One region of the Pelomonas baiyunensis genome, then DNA from elsewhere that is predicted to be linked to it. Evidence: predicted binding sites of a transcription regulator. Region 1 holds the regulator's gene; the other holds the start of a gene.

Region 1 (10,171 bases):
TTAGCGAGCCGGCAGGCGCGCAGGTTCAGAAGGCAAGAAGCCCATCGACGCGAGCGGCGATGGGCTTCCGGGGTGCACGAAGCCGGGGCCTGCCCGGCGCCGGTTCACTCCATGCAGTCGATCATCACCTGGCCGAAACCGGAGCACGACACCTGCGTCGCGCCGTCCATCAGGCGGGCGAAGTCGTAGGTGACCTTCTTGCTCAGGATGGCTTTTTCCATGCTGCTGATGATGAGGTCCGCGGCTTCGGTCCAGCCCATGTGGCGCAACATCATCTCGGCCGACAGGATCTCGGAACCGGGGTTCACGTAGTCCTTGCCGGCGTACTTCGGGGCGGTGCCGTGCGTGGCCTCGAACATGGCGATGGAGTCGCTCATGTTGGCGCCCGGGGCGATGCCAATGCCACCCACCTGTGCGGCCAGGGCGTCGGAGATGTAGTCGCCGTTCAGGTTCAGCGTGGCGATGACGCTGTATTCCGCCGGGCGCAGGATGATTTGCTGCAGGAAGGCGTCGGCGATGCTGTCCTTGATGGTGATGTCCTTGCCCGTCTTCGGGTTCTTGAACTTGCACCACGGGCCGCCGTCGATGGGTTCGGCGCCGAACTCCTTCTGCGCCAGCGCGTAGGCCCAGTCACGGAAGCCGCCTTCCGTGAACTTCATGATGTTGCCCTTGTGCACGATGGTGACGCTGGGCTTGTTGTTGTCGATGGCGTACTGGATGGCCTTGCGCACCAGGCGCTCGGTGCCTTCGCGGCTGACCGGCTTCACGCCGATGCCCGAGGTGTCCGGGAAGCGGATCTTCTTGACGCCGAGTTCGTTCTGCAGGAACTGGATGAGTTTCTTGGCCTTGTCGCTCTCGGCCTCGTACTCGATGCCGGCGTAGATGTCTTCCGAGTTCTCGCGGAAGATGACCATGTCGACCTTGTGCGGCTCCTTCACCGGGCTGGGCACGCCGTCGAAGTACTGCACGGGGCGCAGGCAGACGTAGAGGTCCAGTTCCTGGCGCAGCGTCACGTTCAGCGAGCGGATGCCGCCGCCGACCGGCGTGGTCAGCGGGCCCTTGATGGAGACGATGTAGTCCTTCACGGCGCCCAGCGTTTCTTCCGGCAGCCACACATCGGGGCCATACACGCGGGTGCTCTTCTCGCCCGCGTAGATCTCCATCCAGTGGATCTTGCGCGCACCGCCGTAGGCCTTGGCCACGGCGGCATCGACCACCTTGAGCATGACGGGCGTGATGTCCATGCCCGTGCCATCACCCTCGATGAAAGGAATGATGGGGTTGGGCGGCACGTTCAGCGAGAAGTCGGCATTCACCGTGATCTTCTGGCCGCCCTCGGGCACCTGGATGTGTTGGTACATGGCTGGAAACTTTCGAAAGGGAACCGAACGGGTCAAGAGAAAAACTCGCCGGATTTTGCCGCCTCGGGGCGGCGCTTCAACAGGCCAACATCACCCGTTGCCACACGCCATGGCCCAAGGCCCACCCGGCGCCCGCCACCAGGGCCAACCCGGCCAGCCGCAGCGCCCACACATCGCCCTGCGGGCCGCGACGCAACAGACGCGCCCGCCACAGCGGCGCCACCACCAGGCCCGGCGTGCTGGCCAGCGCAAAACCCGCCATCGCGAGGCCGCCACTCAGCATCGAACCCGACAAGCCCGCCAGCAGCAAGGCGGCATGCAGCAAGCCGCACGGCATGGCCACCCAGGCCAGGCCGGTGAAAAAGGCATGGGCCGGCTTGGGCCGCCAGCGCACCGCGCCCAGCCACACCGGCATGCGCCCGCGTACCAGCAGCGTCAGGCCCAGCAGCAGTACGGCCGCTTGCAACAGCGCCCAGGCCGGCTGCAGCACAGCCGCCCCCTGCGAAGCCCGCGCCAACACGGCCGCCGAGGCCGCAGCCGCCACACCGCCTGCGGCGTAGCCCAGCACGCGGCCGGCCATCAGCTTCACGGGGCGCGGCCCACCGGCCAGAGCACAGGGCGCACTGCACATGGCCGCGCAATGGGGCGTGCCGGCCAACCCCATCAGGGTGGCCGAGACGATCAGAGCAGCGTCCAGCCCCATGGCGTCGTTCAGATGATCTTGGAGAAGCGCTCGCGGCTGGCGTCGGCCTGCAAATAGCGGTCAAACACCAGCGCCACGGCCCGCACGAAGTACCAGCCCAGCGGCGTCACCTGAATGGCGCCCGGCTCCAACTCCACCAAGCCTTGCTCGGCGAGTTGCGACAGCCGTTGCAGCTCGGGCGCGAAGTACTGGGGCACGTCCACTAGGTAAGAGGCCGCGATGGACTCGAACTCCACGCGCCCTTGGCACATCAAGGCCATGATGACCGCGCGGCGCAGCAGGTCGTCTCGCGTCAGGGCCAAGCCGCGCTGCACCGGCAGCTGGCGCTGGCGCAGCGCGTCTTCATACTCGTCCATGGTCTTGGCGTTTTGCGCGTAGGTGGCGCCCACGCGGCTGATGGACGACACGCCCAGGCCCACCAGATCGCAGTCTGGCTGCGTCGAGTAGCCCTGGAAGCCGCGGTGCAGCAGCCCCTGGCGCTTGGCCACGGCCAGCGGGTCTTCCGGCAGCGCGAAGTGGTCCATGCCGATGTAGTCGTACCCGGCCGACAGCAGCGCGCTGATGGCGCCCGACAGCATGGCCAGCTTGTCGCCCGCCGGGGGCAGCAACTCCGCCACGATGCGGCGCTGCGGCTTGAAGCGCTGCGGCAGGTGGGCGTAGGCGTACATGGCAATGCGGTCCGGCCGCAGCTCGGCCACCTGCGAGATGGTGTGGGCAAAGCTCGCCGGCGTTTGCAGTGGCAAGCCGTAGATCAGGTCGACGTTGGTGGACTGATAGCCCAGTTCACGGGCGTCGCGCATCAGCGCGGCCACCTGGTCGAAGGGCTGCACGCGGTGCACGGCCTTCTGCACGGCGGGGTCGAAGTCCTGCACGCCGAAGCTCAGGCGGTTGAAACCGAGCGAGCGCAGATGCGCCAACCGGGCCGCGTCCACCGTGCGCGGGTCCACCTCCACCGACAGCTCCGCCCCCGGCAGCAGCTTGAAGCGCTGGCGCAGGGCCTGCATCAGCAAGCTCAGCTCGGCGTCCGACAGGAAGGTGGGCGAGCCGCCGCCCAGGTGCAGCTGCGACACCGGCGCCTGGCCGCCAATGGCCTCGGCCACCAGGTCCATCTCCACTTCAAGCGCGGCCAGGTAGGGCTGCGCCCGCTCGTGGTGCTTGGTGATGATCTTGTTGCACGCGCAGTAGTAGCAGAGCTGCTCGCAGAACGGGATGTGCACGTACACCGACAGCGGCTGCGCCGTGCCGCGCTGGCGCAAGGCCTGCAAGTGCTGCCCGCCTTGGTGGGCCTCCACAAAGCGGTCCGCCGTGGGGTACGAGGTGTAGCGCGGGCCGGCCACGTCATGGCGGCGCAGCAGGTCGGCATCGATGGGACGGTCAGTCACAGCAGTCATGGCAGCACTGTGACGCCAGCGACCGGTCGCAGCGTTGATCCAGGTCAAGGCCGCAGCGCGGGTCGGCAAGAACAATGCTTCGCATGCTGACCCCTCTGCGCCCCCCGATGAACGTGCCGATCCATCCTGACGTGCCCACGTCATCCTGCGCCGGCGCGCTCGAGCCGTTGAAGGTGGCCTGCGCCAGCTGCAACCTGCGCGAGCTGTGCCTTCCCGTGGGCCTCACGCCCACCGATCTGCAGCGCCTGGACGGCCTGGTGGAAAAGCGCCGCAGCGTGCCGCGGGGCGAGCACCTGTTCCGCAATGGCGACCGCTTTGAAGCGCTGTACGCCGTGCGCACCGGCTTCTTCAAGACCTGCGTGGGCAGCGAAGACGGCCGCGACCAGGTCACCGGCTTCCAGATGGCCGGCGAGCTGCTGGGGCTGGACGGCATCAGCAGCGACCAGCACCACTGCGATGCCGTGGCGCTGGAGGACTCGTCGGTCTGCGTCATCCAGTACCGCGACCTGGAAGAGCTGTCGCGCGAGTTCACGGTGCTGCAGCACCAGTTCCACAAGATCATGAGCCGCGAGATCGTGCGCGACCATGGCGTGATGCTGCTGCTGGGCAACATGCGCGCCGAAGAGCGCCTGGCCGCCTTTTTGCTGAACCTGACCCAGCGCCTGCAAGCGCGCGGGTTCTCGGCCAGCAGCCTGGTGCTGCGCATGACGCGTGAAGAGATCGGCAGCTACCTGGGCCTGAAGCTGGAAACCGTGAGCCGCACCTTCTCCAAGTTCCAGGAAGACGGCGTGCTGGACGTGAAGCAACGCCAGATCACGGTGCTGGACCCGCAAGCCCTGCAGCGGCTGATCTCCAACGCGGCCTGCTGAGCCCCGGGGCCGTCGAGGACTCGAGCCCTCCGGCCCCCCCTCCCGAAATTACCCGGCCCGGTTTCAACCCATGCCGACAATGCATGCTGCAGCGCAGCATGCAGGCGTAGCATGGGTTCATGCGTCCTCAAGTCCTGATCATCGGCTGCGGATTCGGCGGCCTGGAAGCGGCCCGCGCCCTGCGGCGTGCCAACGTTGACATCACGGTGCTCGACAAGACCAACCACCACCTGTTCCAGCCGCTGCTGTACCAGGTGGCCACGGCGGGGCTCTCGGCGCCGTCGATCGCGGCGCCCATCCGCCACCTGTTCCGCGGGCAGGCCAATGTCACCACCCTGCTGGGCGAAGTGACGGGCATTGACGCCCGGGGCCACACGGTCACGCTGGCCGATGGCGGCACGCTGCGGTGGGACCACCTCATCGTGGCGGCGGGTGCCACGCACAGCTACTTCGGCCGCGATGACTGGGCCGCCTTCGCCCCGGGCTTGAAAACCCTGCAAGACGCCTTTGAGATTCGCCGCCGCGTGCTGCTGGCGTTTGAGGCGGCCGAGCGCGAAGACGACCCGCAGCGCCGCGCCGCGCTGATGCAATTCGTCGTCGTGGGCGGCGGCCCGACCGGGGTGGAGCTGGCCGGCACCTTCGCCGAGATCGCCCGCCACACGCTGCCCGGCGAATTCCGCCGCATCGACCCGCGCCAGGCCCGGGTGCTGCTGGTGGAAGGCGGCACCCGCGTGCTGCAGGCCATGCCGCCCGACTTGAGCGAACGCGCCCGCGAGCAACTGACCGCCTTGGGGGTGGAGGTGAAGCTGGGCGCCCGCGTGACCGGCATCGACGCCGAGGGTTTGGATGTGGCCACTGAACACGGCAGTGAGCGGCTGCCCAGCCACTGCATCGTGTGGGCCGCCGGCGTGGCCGCCTCGCCGCTGGGGCGCCTCTTGGCCGAGGCCACGGGCTGTGCGGTCGACCGCGCTGGCCGCGTGGTGGTGGAACCCGACTTGAGCGTGGCTGGGTTTCCGGCCATTCAAGTGATCGGTGATCTCGCCGCGGCCCAGAGCCATGTGCCAGGCCAGGAACCCCGCCCGGTGCCCGGCGTCTCACCCGGCGCCAAGCAAATGGGGCGTCAGGCTGCAGCCAACCTGCAGCGCCGCCTGGCCGGGCAGCCCACCCTGCCCTTTCGATACCGCGACTACGGCAACCTCGCCACCATCGGCCGCAACAGCGCGGTGGTGGACCTGGGCACGCCGGCAGGCCCGCTGCGTTTTTCAGGCTACCCGGCGTGGCTGTTCTGGCTGTTTGCGCACGTGTACTTCCTGATCGGTTTCCGCAACCGATTCGTCGTGCTGCTGGACTGGGCCTGGGCCTACTGGACCCATGCCCGGCACGCACGCGTCGTCAGCGCGGCCACCCCGGCGCGCGACGGGCCGGCTTGACCTCGTCCACCGGCAGGTTCACCAGCAGCAGGCTCAGGCTGGAGGCCAGCGCCAGCACGCCCCAAAAGATCAGGAAGCTGAGCGTGTAGACCGCCTGCACCGGCAGTTCAATGGGCGCTGCGCCGAACCAGCGCAACTCGGCCGGGTCCACCACGGCGAACACCAGCAGTTCCAGCACGCCGGCGCACAGGAACGACGACCAGGCCACCGCCATCGCAAAGCGCGCGATGCGCGAGGGGCCGCCGGGGCCTGTCACCGCTTGGCTCCCACACCACCGGTGGCCGCGTGGTTGCGGGCGATCAGGGCGGGCACGTCGCGCTCATGGGCGCGCATGTCCGCCGGCTCCACGTCGTCAGCAGCCTGATGCGCTGCGGCACGCAGGTCCAGCGGCGGGTCCGGGTGCTTCAAGGCCAACGCCAGCGTGAAGAAGCTGGCCACCACCACACTGGCCGGTCCTCCCACCACCAGCCACACCATGGGTTCGCGCCAGGCCGAAGGGGACTTGCTTGCAGACATGGGACTCTCCTTGCCGTCAGCGCGGCAGCACGAATGTTGATTTTTCGTTCAGCACATCGGCCGGGTCGGCACCGTCGGCGCCGACGCGGCTGATGTGCCATTGAACCGGGTGTGCGCCGGGCTTGTACTGCTGCATCACCTCGGGCGGCACGCGCAGCGCCACAGCCACCCAGCGGGCCTCGGCGGGCCCCAGGTCCACCGTGGCGGCCTGCGTGAGCTTCAGTCCCGGCAGGCCGTCGGCCGTGATGCGGTAACGCTGCGCCTGCTCGGTGGCGTTCATGACCTGCAGGCGGTACACGTTTTCCACCCAGCCGTCATCCACCAGCCGGGCCAAAGACGCGCGATCGCGCACCACGTCCACCCGGAAACCATGGCGCGAAGCCAGGCTCCACAGCAGCGCGGTGCAAATAACCAGCAGCACGCTGGTGTAGATGACCACACGCGGACGCAGCACATGGCGCCAGCGCTGGGCACTGGTGAAGCCTTGTTCCAAGCCGTTTTCGGTGTCGTAGCGGATGAGACCGCGGGCGGTGCCCATCTTGTCCATCACGCCGTTGCACACGTCCACGCACGCGGCGCAGCCGATGCACTCGTACTGCAGGCCGTGGCGGATGTCGATACCCGTGGGGCAGACCTGCACGCACAGGCCGCAGTCGATGCAGTCGCCCAGCGCCTCGGCACGGGCCTCGCCCTTCTTGCGCTTGGCGTTGTTGCCGCGCGGCTCGCCGCGACCGGGGTCGTAGCTGACGATGAGCGTGTCGCGGTCGAACATCGCGCTCTGAAAGCGCGCGTAGGGGCACATGTACTTGCACACCTGCTCGCGCATGTAGCCTGCATTGCCGTAGGTGGCAAAGCCGTAGAACAGCACCCAGAAGCTTTCCCACGGGCCCAGACCCAGGGTCAGCACTTCATGGCCCAGCGTCTGGATGGGCGTGAAATAGCCCACGAAGGTGAAACCCGTCCACAGGCCGATGGCGATCCACACCGCCTGCTTGCCGGCCTTGCGCCAGAGCTTGTCCAGCGACCAGGGCGCCTTGTCGAGCTTGAGCCGGGCGTTGCGGTCGCCCTCGAACCAGCGCTCCACCTTCATGAAGATCTCGGTGTACACCGTCTGCGGGCAGGCATAGCCGCACCACAGCCGCCCCGCCACCGCGGTGAACAGGAAGAGCGCGTAGGCCGAGATCATCAGCAGGGCCGTGAGGTACACGAAGTCCTGCGGATAGAGCACCAGCCCGAACACGTAGAAGCGCCGTGCCTCCAGGTCGAAAAGCACGGCTTGCCGCTCGCCCCAGCGCAGCCAGGGCAGCCCGTAGAACACGGCCTGGGTCAGCGCAACGATGACCCAGCGCCAGCGCGCATAGAACCCATCCACGGAGCGTGGATGGATCTTGTCCTCCGACCGGTAAAGCCGGACGACCTGAACTGCATCGCCCGAGCCGGGCGCGGAGGGAGCGGGCATGGGGTCAGTTGGCAGCAGCCACCGGGGTCGACTTGGACAGGCCCCACACGTACGACGCCAGCACGCGGATCTGCTCCGGCGTCAGGCGGTCACCGTGGGCCGGCATCACGCTGTGCTTGCCGTTGTTCACCATGGCCATCACCGCTTCTTCGCCCCAGCCATGCAGCCAGATCTTGTCGGTGAGGTTGGGCGCACCCAGGGCCTGGTTGCCCGTACCGGCCGGGCCGTGGCACGCGGCGCACACCACGAACTTCGGCTTGCCGAGTTGGGCGTACAGCGCGTTGTGCGGGCTGCCCGAGAGCGACAGCACGTAGTGCGCCACGTTGCGCACGTCCTCACTCGTGCCCACCGCCGGCGCCATGACGGGCATGTTGCCGTCGCGGCCCTTGGCGATGGTCTCGGTGATGGCCTCGGGCGTGCCGCCCCACAGCCAGTCGTTGTCGGTCAGGTTGGGGAAGCCCTTGGAACCCTTGGCATCCGCACCGTGGCACTGCGCGCAGTTGTTGGCGAACAGGCGCTCGCCAATCGCGTGGGCCTTGGGGTCGGCGGCCAGTTGCTCCGCCGACTTGTCGGCAAACGCGGCGTACACCGGGGCCATGGCGGCGCGGGTTTGCGCCACATCCTTGGCGTGCTCGCCCTCGCTGGTCCAGCCCAGCTTGCCGGCTTCGCTGCCCAGGCCCGGATAGAGCGCCAGGTAGATGCCCGCGAACACGATGGTCAGGATGAACAAGCCCATCCACCAGGCCGGCAGCGGGTTGTTCAGTTCGCGCAGGTCTTCGTCCCAGACGTGACCGGTGGTGTTATCAGCCGCCATGACCTGACGGCGGCTGGCGATGAGCAGCAGGATGCCGCAGGCGATCAGCCCGCCGATGGTGGTGGCGGCGATGAAGAGGGACCAGCCGCTGCTGAAGAAGTCACTCATTGTTCATCTCCTTCGAAGGGGAGGCGTGCGGCGTCGTCGAAACGGCCGCGCCAGGCCCAGGCGATGATGCCCAGGAAGACGGCCATGGACACGACGGTCACGGCCACACGGAGTTCATTGATGCCCATGGTTCGGGCTCCTTACTTGGTGGCGGTGCCGAGCACCTGCAGGTAGGCCACGAGCGCGTCCAGCTCGGTCTTGCCCTTCACTTCTTCGGCCGAGGCCTTCACCTCGGCGTCGGTGTAGGGCACGCCCAGCAACTTCATGGCCGACAGCTTGGCGGGCATGATGGCCGCGTCCACCGGCGCGCCGGCCAGCCAGGAATACGCCGGCATGTTGGACTCGGGCACCAGGTCACGCGGGTTGTTCAGGTGGATGCGGTGCCAGTCGTCGCTGTATTTTCCGCCCACACGGGCCAGGTCCGGGCCGGTGCGCTTGCTGCCCCACTGGAAGGGGTGGTCGTACACGAACTCACCCGCGGTGGAGTACTTGCCGTAACGCAGCGTCTCGGCGGCAAGCGGACGGATCATCTGCGAGTGGCAGTTGTAGCAGCCCTCGCGCAGGTAGACGTCACGCCCGGCCAGTTGCAGCGCGGTGTAGGGCTTCAGGCCCGGCGCCGCTTGCGTGGTGGAGCGCTGGAAGAACAGCGGCACGATTTCGACGACACCGCCGACCAGCACGGTCAGCAGCACCAGCACGATCATCAGCAGGTTGCTGGTTTCGATGCGCTGGTGGCCCGTCGCAGCATGGGAATGGTTGCTCATGAAATCTCCTTCAAGCGTGGGCCACGGACGGGGTGGGAATGCGCACCGACACGGCACGGCCCGCTTGCACGGTCTTGATCACGTTCCAGCTCATCACGCCCATGCCGGCGAGGTAGAGCAGGCCGCCGCTCAGGCGGATCACGTAGAACGGCCAGGTCGCCTTCACGCTTTCCACGAAGGTGTAGACCAGGGTGCCGTCCGGGTTGACCGCACGCCACATCAGGCCCTGCATCACACCGGCAATCCACATCGCGGCGATGTAGAGCACGATGCCCAGCGTGGCGATCCAGAAGTGCAGCTCGATGGCGCGCTTGGAGTACATCTCCGTGCGGCCGAACATGCGCGGGATCAGGTGGTACAGCGAGCCCATCGAGATGAGACCCACCCAGCCCAGGGCGCCGCTGTGCACGTGGCCCACCGTCCAGTCGGTGTAGTGCGACAGCGAGTTCACCGTCTTGATGGACATCATCGGGCCCTCGAAGGTGGACATGCCGTAGAACGACAGCGCCACGATCAGGAACTTCAGGATGGGGTCGTCACGCAGCTTGTGCCAGGCGCCCGACAGCGTCATCACGCCGTTGATCATGCCGCCCCAGCTCGGCGCCAGCAGCACCAGGCTGAACACCATGCCCACGCTCTGCGCCCAGTCGGGCAGCGCGGTGTAGTGCAGGTGGTGGGGGCCCGCCCACATGTACGTGAAGATCAGCGCCCAGAAGTGGACGATCGACAGCCGGTAGCTGTAGACCGGACGCTCCG
Region 2 (10,171 bases), 1.3 Mb from region 1:
ACGTGGTTGTGGGTCAGACGCCGCCACAGCAGCGCACAGGCGACGAGCACCACCGAGTTCACCGCAATCGGCGTCAGCGCAAAGCCGTAACCCAGGTTGTGCACCGTCGCGCCACCGACTACCGCCGTGATGGCCACCGCGCCTGCGGGGGGATGCACGCAGCGCAAGGGAAACATCAGCGCCAGTGCCAGGCCTCCGGCCAGCGCTGCGGACAGGGGCGAGGCACCCAAGGTGCGAAAGATGAACACACCCACCAGCGCGGCCATGAGGTTGCCCACCACCACCGGCCAGGGCTGCGCCAGCGGGCTGCTGGGAACGGCGAACAGCAGCACGGCCGAGGCGCCCATCGGCGCGCCGAGCCAGACCGAGTCGGCACCCCACGCCCACCAGCTCAGGCCGCCTGTGAGCAGCAGCCCGAGCGCGGCGCCGGTGACGTCACGCGTTCGTTCGCGTGCATCGACGGTCTGCCGCTGGAAGCCCAGCCACAGCAGCCCTCGGCTGTTTTCCAGCAGATTCTTCATCGTCGCGCAGGGAGTCAGGATGGTCCAGACGCGTGACCATCCCGCGAAAGTTGTCCGGGCCCCCATTGGACCCGATCCATGATCATTGACTTCGCGATGGCGATGCCGGATCTCAACCCGCCCGCAGCCGTCGCGTCGTCGGTCACGTACTCCGCCGACTGTTCATGAGGGGCGTTGGCGGGTGCATGGACCACCACAAGCACGTAGCTTCCAGAACCATCGGCAAAGGTTCTGGCCCTGACCTCGAAAACGCAGCCCGCATGGGCCGACTGTGCGTACGCATGCTGGGGCAGGTCCGACGCGAGGCGCTCGTCTGTGCGGCGGCTCATTGCTCGAGGGGGGGCTCGATCCTTGCCACAGCACCCTGCACAGGGACAGTCTCGGCGCCAGCGCCTGCTGGCGGCTGCGGGTTGGTTCCCCAACTCTCCCAGTCCGCTCCGAAGAGTTCGGACGGATGAAGAGTGGCCACGCTCCCGTTCCCGCACATCATCGAATCGGCAGCACAGTACCGGTCGCACCCCCAGCAGATCCGCTCAGGGTGCGCAGGCGTCACGGGGAACCGCTTGCTCATCGCGCGTCCGCTACCCTTGCCGTGCAAGCGAGCTGTCGAACTGCGGGAACAGCACCGTGTTCTCCAGTTGAATATGCTTCTGCAGGTCTTCGGAAAAAGTCTTCGTTGCCGTGCAGAGCCGAACCCATGTTGTGCAGGCGCCCGCCGGCGGAGTGGCTTGCCGCGTCAGTGCCATCAGCTGCGTCAGCCGGCGGGCGTGCTCCTCATGCTCCGACATCATCACGCAGATGGGGTGGGTCACGAAGGAGTTGCCTCCTCGTGCCAGCATCGGGAAGAGCACACCTTCTTCCTTGGCCATGTGATCCAGCAATTCCGAGTGCATTTGCTGCAGAAGCACGGCCAGACCCCGCGGCACGTCCGGATGATCCGCATGGACGGATTCCACCTTGGTTGCCAGCTCGATCAGTTCGGGCAGCTGCTGACGGTGGACCTCGTGGAAGCGCTGGAGGATGTACTCGATCAGCGCCGATGGCTCTGTGGGTTGTGGTTCGCCGACAGCGCCGCCGGGTTCGGGAGTGCCGCCTTCAGAGAAGCGCGACTCGACCCGCTCGATGTTCTGGCGATGGGCCTGCAGCATCGCCTCCAGGTCAGCGCGTGCTTGCGGGACATCCAGCCGGGGGATCAAGGCTTCGAGCTTGCGCACGACCCAGGCTTGACCCCGATTGAGGAACTTCAGCCGATCCTCGACGTCGGGGATCGCCATCGCCTTGCCATGGAAGGCGCCCGTCGCGCTCGAAGGCGTGGCGCCGAGGGACTTGATCGTCCGCATCAGCATGCCGCACCAGTGCACTTCGTCCTTGTGAATGTCGGCCACCAGGGCGGCCAGCTCCTGTGAGTGGATCTCGCGGCCGGTCTCCATGGCCACGCGCGCGCCTGCGCGCTCGGCTTCGAGCAGTTCGTTGAGCGCAGCCAGCAACTCGGCGCGAGCGGTCTCATCGAGCGAGAGCTGATTCTCCAGCGGTGAATGTGGATCCATGACTTCTGAACCTCGCTGTCTAGGGGATGAGGGCCGTCCGCGCGCCCGCAGCAGCGGAGTGGCAGAACAGGGGAAACAACACCTCGTCCTCGAGGCGGATGTGTTCAGCCAGATCGCGGGCGAAGTCGTCGACGCCTTGGATGAGCTGGAACAGCGTCTGTTGCGCCGCGCCCGTCGCATCGGTCGCGCGAAGGTGGTTCTGCAACTCCAGCACGGCCGGTAGATGCTCGCAGTGCTCTCGATGCAGATCCTCGATCAGGCGCCCGATGAGCGTGTTGCCGCCCTGTTCCATCATTGGGAAGAGCCGCATCTCCTCCTTGAACATGTGCTGCTCGAGCGCATTGCCGATCGAGGCCAGTTGCTCGACCAGGCCGACATGGAGACCGAGCGCGACGGCTTGGCTGGCCAGGGGCAGCAACTGCGCAAGCGATCGCCGATGGGTGTCGTGGTAGCGGGTCTGGATGTGCTCGATCAGTGTCGCCGCCTGGGCGGCAGGATCGATGCGAGAAGCGTGTTCAGCGGGCATGGCCGGGCCAGTCTGGGCGAGCCAGCGACGTTGCGACGTTGACGCAAGTCAACGGCCCGGGCAAACCCGCCCGGAGTAGTTCTTCAGAACTATGTACCGGCGTGGCCCCATCGTTCTTCTGCCGTGCTTCGCCTAGCCACCGGTCGGATGGTCACGGACCTAGGCCGGGCGGACAGTCTCGCCAACCCCGGTTGAGTCAGCATCATGGCTTCCCATACCAACCCCACCGCCATCCCAGCCGTCATCCCACGCCAGGCGTGGTCCGTGCTCGTCGTGAGCACGCTGGCGTTCACCGTCTGCTTCATGGTCTGGATGATGTTCGGCGTCATCGGGATCCCGCTGAAGAAGAGTCTGGGCCTGTCGGCCACCGAGTTCGGCCTGCTGACCGCCACCCCGGTGCTCACGGGCTCGCTGATCCGCGTGCCTCTGGGCATCTGGACCGACCGCTATGGCGGCCGCATCGTGATGGCGCTGCTGATGGCTGCCACCGTGCCGGCGATCTGGCTGATGAGCTATGCCACCGCCTACTGGCACTTCCTGGTCATCGGCCTGTTCGTGGGTCTGGCTGGGGGCTCGTTCTCGGTGGGCACGCCCTATGTGGCGCGCTGGTTCCCGAAGGCACGCCAGGGCATGGCGATGGGCGTGTACGGCGCCGGTAACTCGGGCTCGGCCGTCAACAAGTTTGCCGCGCCGGCCTTGTTGGCGATCGGCGGCTGGACCCTGGTGCCGCAGGTCTATGCCGCGATCATGCTGGGCACGGTGATTGTGTTCTGGCTCGGCAGCAGCAGCGACCCGAAGCACCTGGTGCCATCGAGCGTGAAGTTCAGCGACCAGCTGAAGATGCTGAAGGACCCGAAGGTGCTGAAGTACTGCCAGTACTACAGCATCGTGTTCGGCGGCTACGTGGCGCTGGCGCTGTGGATGGTGCAGTACTACGTGGGCGAGTTCGGCCTGTCGATCCAGACCGCCGCGCTGCTGGCGGCCTGCTTCAGCCTGCCGGGTGGCGTTCTGCGTGCCGTTGGTGGCATCCTGTCCGACAAGTTCGGCGCGCACCAGGTCACGTGGTGGGTGCTCTGGGTGAGCTGGGTGTGCCTGTTCCTGTTGAGCTATCCGCAGACCGACTTCACCATCGCCACCGTCAACGGGCCTCGCACGTTCCACGTCGGCCTGAATGTCTATGCCTTCACGATCCTGATGCTGGTGCTGGGCGTTGCCTTCGCCTTCGGCAAGGCCAGCGTCTTCAAATACATCGGTGACGACTACCCCACCAACATCGGCACGGTCAGCGGCATCGTCGGCCTCGCCGGCGGGTTGGGCGGCTTCGTGCTGCCGATCCTGTTCGGCGCGTTGATGGACCTGACCGGCATCCGGTCGAGCGCCTTCATGCTGCTGTACGGAGTGGTCTGGGTCTCTCTGATCTGGATGTACTGGACCGAGGTTCGCAAGACCGAGATGATGGGCCGCAACGCACCGCTTTCGCCTCTGTCGCGCAGCTTCGCGCGCTGAGGGCAAGGAGAAACTCCCATGAACGCCACCACCACGGCCACGCAGAGGAAGGCCATGCATGGCAGCTCGGCGGCCGACATCGCCGACTGGCGCCCCGAGGACAACGCCTTCTGGGAGGGCACCGGCAAGAAGGTGGCCTACCGCAACCTGTGGATCTCGATTCCCGCGCTGCTGTGCGGCTTCGCAGTCTGGGGCATGTGGGGCATCATCGCCGTGCAGATGCTCAACCTGGGCTTTCCGTTCAGCCAGGACGAGCTCTTCACGCTGACGGCCATTGCCGGCATCGCCGGCGCGACGATGCGCATCCCGGCCTCGTTCCTGATCCGTCTGGCCGGCGGGCGCAACACCATCTTCCTGACCACCTCGATGCTGCTGGCGCCGGCCATCGGCACCGGCATCGTGCTGCAGCACAAGGACTGGCCGCTGTGGGCCTTCCAGCTGATGGCGCTGTGGTCGGGCGTAGGTGGCGGCAACTTCGCCAGCTCAATGTCCAACATCAGCGGCTTCTTCCCGAAGCGACTGCAGGGCACGGCGCTGGGCTTGAACGCGGGCCTGGGTAATTTCGGCGTCACCACGATGCAGATCGTCATCCCGCTGGTGATGACGGTGCCGCTGCTGGGAGCCTTCGGCGGCGAGCCGATGACGCTGCTGAAGGACAGCGGCTGGATCTTCGGGAAGATCGCCGCGGGCACGCCCACCTGGGTGCAGAACGCTGGCTTCGCCTGGGTGTTCTCGCTGGTGCCGCTGGGCGCGCTGTGCTGGTTCGGCATGAACAACCTGAAGACGGTGTCGCCGAACTCCGGCTCGCCCATCGTGGCGTTCGCCAAGATCACGTACCTGTACACGCTGGCCTTCGTGCCGACCATCTTCATGCTATGGCTTTACCTGCCCAAGCCCACCGGGCTGGGGCTGCTGAACATGTGGGTGGCGATTCCGCTGGACATCCTGATGGCGCTCACCGTGATGCGCCTGGCGGCCTTCGGCGAGATGAAGGAGGGCGTGAAGAAGCAGTTCGCGATCTTCAAGGACAAGCACACCTGGTCGCTGACCGCGCTGTACATCGTCACCTTCGGCTCGTTCATCGGCTTCTCGATGGCGCTGCCGCTGTCGATGAAGGTCATCTTCGGTGTCAGCCACGTGCCCGATGCCAACGGTGTGATGCAGCACACGCTGAACAACCCGAATGCGCCGACCATCCTGGCCTATGCCTGGATCGGCCCCTTCGTCGGCGCGGCCACGCGGCCCATCGGCGGCTGGATATCCGACAAGGTGGGCGGCTCGATCGTCACGCAGGTGATCACCGCGGTGATGGCCTTGGCTGCCGTCGCGGTCGGCTACGTGATGATGCTGGCCTACGGATCGGCCACACCGGAGCAGTACTTCCCGATGTTCCTCGGGCTCTTCATGGTGCTGTTCTTCGCCAGCGGCATCGGCAACGGTTCCACCTTCCGCACCATCGGCGTCATCTTCGACCGCGCCCAGGCGGGCCCGGTGCTGGGCTGGACGTCGGCCGTCGCGGCCTACGGCGCCTTCATCGCGCCGGTGCTGATCGGCCAGTACATCAAGGCAGGTGCCCCGCAGCTGGCGTTCTACGGATTCGCGGTGTTCTACGCGCTGTGCCTGGTGCTGAACTGGTGGTTCTACCTGCGCGGCAACGCGTACGTGAAGAACCCCTGAGCGACCCACGGCCAGCGTTCATCTCGAATCGCCATGTCCGCCTCGATCATCCGGCAGTGGAATCCCGAAGACCCGGTCTTCTGGAAGCGCCAGGGCGAGGTCGTCGCGCGCCGCAACCTGTGGGTTTCGATCCCGGCGCTGGCCCTGTCGTTCGCGGTGTGGATGCTCTGGTCGGTGGTGGTGGTCCATCTGCCCGCAGCCGGGTTCCGCTACAGCACCAACCAGCTGTTCTGGCTGACCGCGCTGCCGGCCCTGTGCGGCGCCACGCTGCGCATCTTCTACGCCTTCGCCGTGCCGGTGATCGGCGGTCGCCGCTTCACCACGCTGGCCACCGCGAGCCTGCTGCTGCCGGCCGTCGGCATCGGCCTGGCGGTGCAGGATCCGTCCACGCCCTTCGAGTGGATGGTGGTGCTGGCGCTGCTGTGCGGCCTGGGGGGCGGCAACTTCGCCGGCTCAATGGCGAACATCAGCTACTTCTTCCCCAGCACCCGCCAGGGCTACGCGCTCGGCCTGAACGCGGGGCTCGGTCACCTCGGCGTGGCCGGCATGCAGCTGCTGGTGCCGCTGGTCATCAGCGCTGGTGTCTTCGGGGTCTTCGACGGCCCTCCGCAGTCGACGGCACAGGGTCCGATGTGGCTGCAGAACGCGGGCTTCATCTGGGTGCCGCTCATCCTGGCCAGCACGGCAGCAGCCTGGTTCGGCATGGACGACCTCGCCGACCGGCACGCCGGCATGGCCGAGCAGGCGGTGGTCTTCACCCGCCGGCACAACTGGCTGATGTGCTGGCTCTACCTCGGCACCTTCGGCAGTTTCATCGGCTTCTCGGCCAGCCTGCCGATGCTGGCCCAGAGCCAGTACCAGCGCGCCGATGCGATGCACCTGGTCTGGCTGGGGCCGCTGATCGGCGCCGTGCTGCGCCCGTTGGGGGGCTGGATGGCCGATCGTTGGGGCGGCGCGCGCGTCACCTTCTGGGTCTTCGTGCTGATGGCGCTGGCCGCCGCCGCGGCTCTGCTGTGTCTGCCGACCGCGAGCGTCTCGGGCAGGGCTGTGGCGAGCAGCGGCTACACCGGATTCCTCGCTGCCTTCGGCCTCCTGTTCGCGGCGTCCGGCCTCGGCAACGGCAGCACCTTCCGGATGATCTCCAGCCTGTTCGTCGCCGAGCGAATGAAGAAGGCCGACGAGCTGCCCTCGGCGCGTGCGCAGGCCGCGCGCGAAGGTGCTGTGGAGGCCGCTGCCGCGCTCGGCTTCGCCAGCGCCATCGGCGCCTACGGGGGTTTCTTCATCCCCAAGAGCGTGGGCTCGTCGCTGGCGATCACCGGCAGCGCGTCTGCCGCGCTGGTGATGTTCATCGGCTTCTACCTTTCCTGTATCGCGTTGACCTGGTGGGCCTACAGCCGCCGCAACGCCCCCTACCCCTGCTAGTGCATCTGCTGGATCCCGCACGCGGAAGACCCATTCCAAGCCTTCAAGGACGACGACATGAGCCACTTTCTGGACCGCCTCACCCACTTCTCGCTGCCCAAGGAGACGTTCGCCGGCGACCATGGCCTGACCACCGGTGAGGACCGCACCTGGGAGGACGCCTACCGCAACCGCTGGGCCCACGACAAGATCGTGCGCAGCACGCATGGCGTGAACTGCACCGGCTCTTGCTCGTGGAAGATCTACGTCAAGGGTGGCATCGTCACCTGGGAAACCCAGCAGACCGACTACCCGCGCACGCGCTGGGACATGCCCAACCACGAGCCGCGCGGCTGCGCACGCGGCGCCAGCTACAGCTGGTACCTGTACAGCGCCAACCGCGTCAAGTACCCGATGGTACGCGGCCGCCTGCTCGAGCGCTGGCGCGCGGCGATGAAGACCGCCAAGACGCCGGTGGACGCCTGGGCCACCATCGTCGAGAACGCCGAGGCGCGGCGCGACTACCAGAAGGTGCGCGGCATGGGTGGCTTTGTGCGCAGCAGCTGGGACGAGGTGAATCAGATCATCGCCGCGTCCAACGTCTACACGATCAAGAAGCACGGCCCCGACCGCGTCATTGGCTTCAGCCCGATCCCGGCGATGAGCATGGTCAGCTACGCCGCCGGCAGCCGCTACCTCAGCCTGATCGGCGGCGTGTGCATGAGCTTCTACGACTGGTACTGCGACCTGCCGCCCAGCAGCCCGCAGGTGTGGGGCGAGCAGACCGACGTGCCCGAATCGGCCGACTGGTACAACAGCACCTACATCATCGCCTGGGGCAGCAATGTGCCGCAGACGCGCACGCCCGACGCGCACTTCTTCACCGAGGTGCGCTACAAGGGTGCGAAGACGGTGGCCGTCACGCCCGACTACAGCGAAGTGGCCAAGCTCGCCGACATCTGGCTGCACCCGAAGCAGGGCACCGATGCCGCGCTGGCGATGGCGATGGGCCACGTGGCGCTCAACGAGTTCTACTTCAAGCAACGCAGCCCGTACTTCGACGACTACGCGCGCCGCTACACCGACTTGCCGCTGCTGGTGATGCTGAAGGAGCACACGCTGCCCGACGGCCGCAAGACGCTGGTGCCCGACCGCTACCTGCGCGCCTCCGACTTCAACGGCAAACTCGGCCAGCAGAACAACCCCGAGTGGAAGACCGTGGCCTTCGACACCGGAGGCCGCGCGGTGCTGCCCAACGGCAGCATTGGCTTCCGCTGGACGCCCGAGGGCGGCCCCGACCAGGGCAAGTGGAACCTCGAGAACAAGGAGGCTCGCCACGGCACCGAGGTCAAGCTGAAGCTGTCTGTGCTGGAAGACGGCGAGCAGTCGCACGAAGTGGTGGACATCGGCCTGCCGTACTTTGGTGGCGTCAGCAACCCGCACTTCAAGACCAATGCGCAGAACGGCGAGGTCAACTTCGTCAAGGTGCCGGCCGTGCGCCTGCGCCTGGGCAAGGAAGGCGATCACCGCGAGGCGCTGGTGGCCACCGTGTTCGACCTGCAGGCGGCGCAATACGGCATCGACCGTGGGCTGGGCAGCGGAGCGAAGAGCTACGACGACGATGCGGCCTACACGCCGGCCTGGGCCGAGAGCGTGACCGGCACGCCGCGCGACCAGATCATCACCGTGGCGCGGCAGTTTGCCGAGAACGCGCACAAGACGCATGGCAAGAGCATGGTGATCATCGGCGCGGCGATGAACCACTGGTACCACTGCGACATGAACTACCGTGGCGTCATCAACCTGTTGATGATGTGCGGCTGCATCGGCCAGAGCGGCGGCGGCTGGTCACACTACGTGGGCCAGGAGAAGCTGCGCCCGCAGACCGGCTGGACGGCGCTGGCCTTCGCGTTGGACTGGATCCGCCCGCCGCGCCAGATGAACAGCACCAGCTTCTTCTATGCGCACACCGACCAATGGCGCTACGAGAAGCTCGGCATGGAGGAGATCGTCTCGCCGCTGGCCGACCGCAAGGCATTCGGCGGCAGCATGATCGACTACAACGTGCGCGCCGAGCGCATGGGCTGGCTGCCCAGCGCGCCGCAGCTCAAGACCAACCCGATGCAGGTGGTGAAGGACGCCACCGCCGCCGGTCTGGATCCGAAGGACTACGTCGTGCGGGCGCTGAAGGACGGCACGGTCGAGATGAGCTGCGAGGACCCGGACGCGCCGCAGAACTGGCCGCGCGTGATGTTCGTCTGGCGCAGCAACCTGCTGGGCTCGTCCGGCAAGGGCCACGAGTACTTCTGCAAGCACCTGCTGGGCACGGAGAACGGCATCCAGGGCAAGGACCTGGGAGCCGACGACGCCAAGCCGTCGGAAGTGAAGTGGCACGCCGAGGCGCCGGTCGGCAAGCTCGACCTGGTGGTGACGCTGGACTTCCGCATGAGCACCACCTGCCTGTACAGCGACATCGTGCTGCCCACCGCCAGCTGGTACGAGAAGAACGACCTCAACACCAGCGACATGCACCCCTTCATCCATCCGCTGAGTGCCGCGGTGGACCCGGTGTGGCAAAGCCGCAGCGATTGGGAGATCTACAAGGGCTTCGCGAAGAGCTTCAGCGAAGTCTGCGTCGGTCACCTGGGCGTCGAACGCGAGGTGGTGCTGACCCCTCTGATGCACGACACGGCCGGTGAGCTGGCGCAGCCGTTCGACGTGAAGGAGTGGAAGAAGGGCCAGTGCGAGCTGATTCCCGGCAAGACCGCGCCGCAGGTCACGGTCGTCGAGCGCGACTACCCGAACGTCTTCAAGCGATTCACGGCACTGGGCCCCTTGATGGACAAGCTGGGCAACGGGGGCAAGGGCATCGGCTGGAAGACCAGCACCGAGGTCGAGCAGTTGGGGCAGCTCAACGGCACGACGCTGGCCGAAGGAGCGACGCAGGGCATGCCGAGGATCGTGACCGACATCGACGCCTGCGAGGTCATCCT

The links. The regulator FNR, encoded in region 1, switches genes on or off when oxygen is low (the NO sensors DNR and NnrR bind a similar motif). The targets are predictions, from matches to a motif close to TTGATNNNNATCAA.
Region 2: the regulator FNR is predicted to act here: its motif matches at 2,633-2,646, upstream of ACG01O_RS00085 (hemerythrin domain-containing protein).

What each region holds. Positions count from the first base shown of each region.
Region 1 is NZ_JBIGIB010000001.1:1,282,030-1,292,200, reverse strand. It holds gene icd (NADP-dependent isocitrate dehydrogenase) at 105-1,361, opposite strand; gene ACG01O_RS05815 (urease accessory protein UreH domain-containing protein) at 1,438-2,064, opposite strand; gene hemN (oxygen-independent coproporphyrinogen III oxidase) at 2,073-3,455, opposite strand; gene fnr (fumarate/nitrate reduction transcriptional regulator Fnr) at 3,563-4,324, shown strand; gene ACG01O_RS05800 (NAD(P)/FAD-dependent oxidoreductase) at 4,444-5,754, shown strand; gene ACG01O_RS05795 (hypothetical protein) at 5,717-6,010, opposite strand; gene ACG01O_RS05790 (hypothetical protein) at 6,007-6,270, opposite strand; gene ccoG (cytochrome c oxidase accessory protein CcoG) at 6,287-7,729, opposite strand; gene ccoP (cytochrome-c oxidase, cbb3-type subunit III) at 7,734-8,651, opposite strand; gene ACG01O_RS05775 (cbb3-type cytochrome oxidase subunit 3) at 8,648-8,779, opposite strand; gene ccoO (cytochrome-c oxidase, cbb3-type subunit II) at 8,792-9,415, opposite strand; gene ccoN (cytochrome-c oxidase, cbb3-type subunit I) at 9,426-10,171, opposite strand, start outside.
Region 2 is NZ_JBIGIB010000001.1:16,370-26,540, forward strand. It holds gene ACG01O_RS00070 (HPP family protein) at 1-521, opposite strand, end outside; gene ACG01O_RS00075 (DUF3079 domain-containing protein) at 847-1,092, opposite strand; gene ACG01O_RS00080 (DUF6306 domain-containing protein) at 1,103-2,068, opposite strand; gene ACG01O_RS00085 (hemerythrin domain-containing protein) at 2,088-2,594, opposite strand; gene ACG01O_RS00090 (MFS transporter) at 2,799-4,100, shown strand; gene ACG01O_RS00095 (MFS transporter) at 4,119-5,777, shown strand; gene ACG01O_RS00100 (MFS transporter) at 5,811-7,199, shown strand; gene ACG01O_RS00105 (nitrate reductase subunit alpha) at 7,257-10,171, shown strand, end outside.